2 regions of the Actinomyces sp. MRS3W genome follow, and region 1 is predicted to be linked to the other one. Evidence: riboswitches for the same ligand, from Rfam matches in the RefSeq annotation. Region 1 holds a riboswitch; the other holds the start of a gene.
The links. A riboswitch is a leader RNA that binds a small molecule or an ion and turns the genes downstream of it on or off. The one in region 1 is predicted to bind thiamine pyrophosphate.
Positions count from the first base shown of each region.

Region 1 (2,451 bases):
CCGGCACTCATGACGTGCCCAAACCGGTCGTCATCGCCGCCGCGGTGGCCCTCGCGCACCGGCCCGCCCTCACGCACCAGCGCCTCCGGCTTCACGCACCGGCGCCCTGCCCCGCACGCCCACCGTCACTGGCCGACGGCCTCCGCCCAGGTGGCGAGCCATTCCTGCTGGTGGGCGGCGATGTCATCGGGGTCGACGACGATCGGGTCCTCCGCGGTCGAGCCGAACTGCTCGAGTTCCTTCGACAGGGCGGCGTCGGGGTCGACGGGGTACATGTACATGGCGTCGGGGATGGCCTCCTGGACGTCGCGGGAGAGCATCCAGGCGACGAAGGCAGCACCGCCGTCGGGGTTGGCGGCCCCGGCGAGGACCCCCGCGTACTCGACCTGGCGCGTGGCGGTGCGCGGCAGGACGGCGGTGGTGGTGGCGGCACCGTCGTCGGTGAGGGTGGCGGCGGGTGAGGAGGCGTAGGAGACGACGATCGGGTAGGCGCCGTCCCCGCCGCCGGCGGTGAAGTCGGTGTAGTAGGCGTCTGACCAGCCCTCGTCAATCTTGGTGCCGTTGGCGACAAGGTCGCGCCAGTACTGGGCGAAGCCGTCCTCGCCGAAGTGGCCGATGGTGGCCAGCAGGAAGGCCAGGCCGGTGGAGGAGGTGGTCGGGTTGACGGCGACGAACAGGTCCTTGTAGGCGGAGTCGGTGAGGTCCTCGAAAGTGGAGGGCGGCTCCAGGCCGTGGTCGGAGAACCAGAAGGTGTCCACGTTGACGCACACCTCCCCGAAGTCGATGGGCACGAGTGCGGGGGTGTCGTCGACGATGTAGGGAGCCAGATAGTCCGCGGCGCCGTCGGGCAGGTTGAGAGCGGTGGAGGTGTCGACGACGCCCTCGGCGAGGAGGCGGGAGGCCATGGTGTTGTTGATGCCGTAGACGGCGTCGCCCAGCGGGGCGTCCTTGGTGAGGATGAGTTTGTTGGCGACCTCGCCGCCGTCGCCGGAGCGCGCGATCTCCAAGGTGTAGCCGGTATCGGTCTCGAAGGCGGCGATGAGAGCGTCCGGCAGGTCGAAGGAGTCGTAGGTGACGACGGTGACGGTGCGCGCGCCTCCCGATGCGGTTCCGCTCGCCTCGGGGCTATCGGCGCCGGAGCCGCAGGCGGCGAGTGCGAGGCCGACGACGGCGGTGGCGCCCCCGGCGAGCAGCGCGCGGCGGGTGGGTCGGATGGTGGCGAGGCGGGGCGCGGCGGCGCGCCCGGTGGTCCGATTGGCGGTCATGGTGATCCTCCTGGATGGCGGTCCGGAGGGCCCGGGCACGCTGCGGCGCCCGGGGAGATCTCGACTTCCTTCGCCGGTGCGAACCGGATCAGGTTCGAGGGTCTGCGGCTTCCCGCACTCTCAGCGCCGTTGCCGCTGGCGAGCCGAGGCCCGCCGACGACGGGGCGCTCCCCTGTCGTTGTGGGAACAGCCTAGCGCGACGACGTCGGCGACGCCGATGTGGGGCGCCGCCCCAACCCGCGTGCCGCACGCCTGAAAGGCGGCTGAGCGATCCCCGGACAATGCGAGGTTGGCGGTGCGTCCGGGCCCGACGTCCCCAGACCCTGTGACAGGATCGGGGTGAAAGCCGGTGACCGGCCTGAGCAGCGCCCGTCGCCCGCTAGCTAGGTGTCCGTCGAATATCAGGGAGTCGTCATCATGAAGAACAGCCTCAGTTGGACGGTTACCTCCGCCCTCACCCTCCTGGTCTCCGGCGCAATCGCCGAGAAGGCCGTGGCTATTGGATGGCAGGCCGTCACCGGGCGGCCGGCGCCGCGCGAGGAGGACCAGGTGCTCAGCTACCGTCTCGGCGAGGTGGTCGCTTTCGCCGTCATCTCGGGCGCCGTCATGACGCTGACTCGCCAGTTGACGCTGCGTCAGGCCGCCAAGGTCCATGCCCGCCGCGGCGGCGTCGTGCCCGGCATGAGCGAGGCGCCCGCGCTGGAGGCCTAAGGGGACGTCGGCGACGTCAGAGCCACCAGCTTCGTTCGGGCCCCGGTTGGCAGTTTGGGGATGCCGCAGAGAGACAAGCCGCCAACGCCGCGCCCTATGGAACGCCACTTCACCGTTGGGTACGCCAGTTAGCGGTCTGCTGAAAGTTTCCGAGCCCTTCAGCAGGACCCTGAAGTGGTGTAGTAGACCTCGAACAGGCGTAGTAGACGCCGCGGTGGCGCAGGGTGGGCGTCGTGGTGGGCGCTGCCGTAGTTGTGCGGGCGCTCAAGTGGAGTGTGTGGCGGAACAGTATGTCTCTGCGCGCCCTGATGGTCGGCGTCGGCCAGGCAGCGGCCCCCAAAAGTGTCCATCTGTCGCAACTTTTGCCGCCGGCGCCGACCAACAGCCTTCAGAAACCGCATCCTACCGGGGCAAAATCAGTCAAGACCACCGGCAGGCACCGTCCTACAACTCAAAAGTTGCGACCAATGGACAC
Region 1 covers NZ_JAWDJJ010000252.1:4,012-6,462, reverse strand. Annotated here, with positions in the region: partial or broken gene RWX45_RS09685 (ABC transporter permease) at 1-95, opposite strand, end outside; gene RWX45_RS09680 (thiamine ABC transporter substrate-binding protein) at 126-1,265, opposite strand; TPP riboswitch at 1,314-1,449, opposite strand; gene RWX45_RS09675 (DUF4235 domain-containing protein) at 1,683-1,976, shown strand.

Region 2 (2,451 bases), on a different contig from region 1:
GGTCTTGGTGGCGGTGGCCCGCACCACGCCGATGCCGACGTGGTCGCAGGCGGCCTCCTGCTGTGCTGTGGCCAGTTCTTGCGGCGTCGCGGCCGACAGCCCCAGATAGGCATCATCGCCGATCAGATCGCGTACCACCGCCGCGGGCAGGTCGTTCTGACCAACATGCACCCCCGCCACGGGCACCCCGAGGCGCCGGGCAGCGAGGTAAACGTCGACGCGGTCGTTGACGATGACGGGCACGCGCTCACCGACGGCACAGGCCACCTGGCGCACCTGGTTGAGGAAGTCGGCGCCGTCTGCGCCCTTGGCGCGCACCTGGACGCAGGTGGCTCCGCCGGCGACGGCGGCCGTCACCGTATCGGTGAGGCTGCGGCCGCGGGAGCGGCACTGGGCGGCGTCGGTGACCAGGTAGAGCGTGAGATCGGGGGCGGGCCTCATGACAGCGGGATCCTGTCCACGTCGTCGGCGTCCAGGGTGTAGAGGGCGTCGAGGAAGGCGGGTTGGAAGGAACCGGGCCCGGCGGCGCAGGCGGCGGCCACTTCAGCCGCGGCGCTGTAGACGGCGTGGCAGGCGACGGTGGCGGTGAAGGGGTCGGCGTCCAGGGGGCGCCCGGCGGCAACGAATGCAGCCACGAGGGCTCCCAGCGCGCAGCCGCCGCCGGTGATGCGGGTGAGCAGGGCGGACCCGCCACCAACGCGAGCCAAGCGCGCGCCGTCAACGATCGCATCCGTTGGCCCCGAGACGGCGACGACGGCGACGGTGCGCTCGGACAGGGTGAGGGCCGCGCCCAAGGCCGCCTCCACGGCGTCGGCGGTTTCCACGCCGCGCCCACCGGCGCCGGTGCCGGCCAGAGCGATGATCTCCGAGGCGTTGCCGCGGATGACGGTGGGCCGTGCGGCGAGCAGCTGCCGGGCGAGCGCGGTGCGGTGCACCAGGTAGCCGACGGCGACCGGGTCCAGTACCCAGGGGACCTTGGCATCCCGTGCGGCCGCGGCCGCCTCCACGGCGGCGGCACGCTGCTCGGGCTGGGGCGTGCCCAGGTTAATGAGCAGGGCGGAGGCGAGCGCGGCGAAAGGGCCGGCCTCGCCGGTCACGTCGACCATGGCGGGTGCGGCGCCCGTTGCCAGCAGCACATTGGCGGTGAAGTTGGTGACCACCGCGTTGGTGATGCACGAGACCAACGGCGTGATCGAGCGGAGTTCTTCCAGCACCGCCGCGGGAGTTGAGGACAGTGACATGGCGATGTTCGGCGCATACTGCGGCATGCGACATCCCTTCGTCAGCATGATCTGAACAGGTTCAACGGGTGTGTTCTCAGCCTTGCGGCACCCCGTGTCGTGCCTTGCAGGCTAGCACCGCCGCGGCCCGGGGACCAGCGCTGGGACGCGACGCCGCGCATGACGGAACCCGACACCGATAGATACGAGGAAGACCTCGTCAACTCTTGACCGAGGCTGGACACACCTCCTACCCTTGTGATGTCCATCTCATCAATGAAGGACATCAACCCATGTTGTTCACAACCCGCCCTGATCACTCTCCCTATCGTCTCCGTCTCCGCACACTTCTCATGTCGGTCGTGATTGCCTGCCTATGCGCGTACGGCACGTCGGTCCCAGCTCGAGCCGAAACCGCCTCGGACGACGACACCACATGCCAGCAGACGACCGCTACCCCGTTGACCCGCAGCGGTCTCGAGGAGGCCGCCGGCCTCGCTACCGATCTTCTGGCCGAATCTGGACGAAGCGGGGAGGTGATGTACACCTACGGTTACACGAAGGCTGAGGCCGACCAGGTCACTAATACTGTGCACCTCGTCATCAACGGTGAAGAAGCACTCCTCACTACTGTCTCAGCACAGGCTGACGAACGGCCAGCAGCGGTGTCACTCACTGCGCTCCCAGAACCTGGCGCCAGTGAGGGAGAGGATCTTCTCGCCGATTCGGCTCTCCCCACAATGGCTGAACCTGCTGGGTACTACTCCCAGACCTGTTCCAACTACAACATGACGTGTCTGAAGAACCTCCTCAAGAACGGTTGTAGCGCCGGGGCCTGCGCGTTCGCGTTCTTCAACAGCTACGTCGCCGGCTCGTGCCTCGCGATCTACTGCTTCGTCGGCACGCAGAAGTGCTGCACCAAGTGGGTCCAATCATGGCACGAGTACTGATCCGCGTTGACCAGATCGGCTGGTTCCACGACCCCCCGCGGTGGACGCACGACGACGGTCGTCTCGCGGCGCGCACGGCGTGGTTCGTGCTCGCGATCCTCCTGGGATGGTTCATCCTCGTTGTACTCGCCATGGGGGCCGCGCTGCGCTCCATGAGCGCCTCTCCCCTCGGGGAGATCACGGTGGCGTGTGTGGTGGCGCTCACGGCGTGGTTCGCACTGCCGATCGTCCAGCTGGCCATCAGCTCACCGCCCGCGCGCGAGGCGTGCCGGCGCGTCGTC
Region 2 covers NZ_JAWDJJ010000267.1:8,462-10,912, reverse strand. Annotated here, with positions in the region: gene thiE (thiamine phosphate synthase) at 1-441, opposite strand, end outside; gene thiM (hydroxyethylthiazole kinase) at 438-1,268, opposite strand; TPP riboswitch at 1,258-1,346, opposite strand; gene RWX45_RS10220 (hypothetical protein) at 1,574-2,170, shown strand; gene RWX45_RS10215 (hypothetical protein) at 2,155-2,451, shown strand, end outside.
Region 2: it holds a riboswitch for thiamine pyrophosphate, as region 1 does, so the genes downstream of both, thiM (hydroxyethylthiazole kinase) here and RWX45_RS09680 (thiamine ABC transporter substrate-binding protein) in region 1, are expected to answer to the same signal.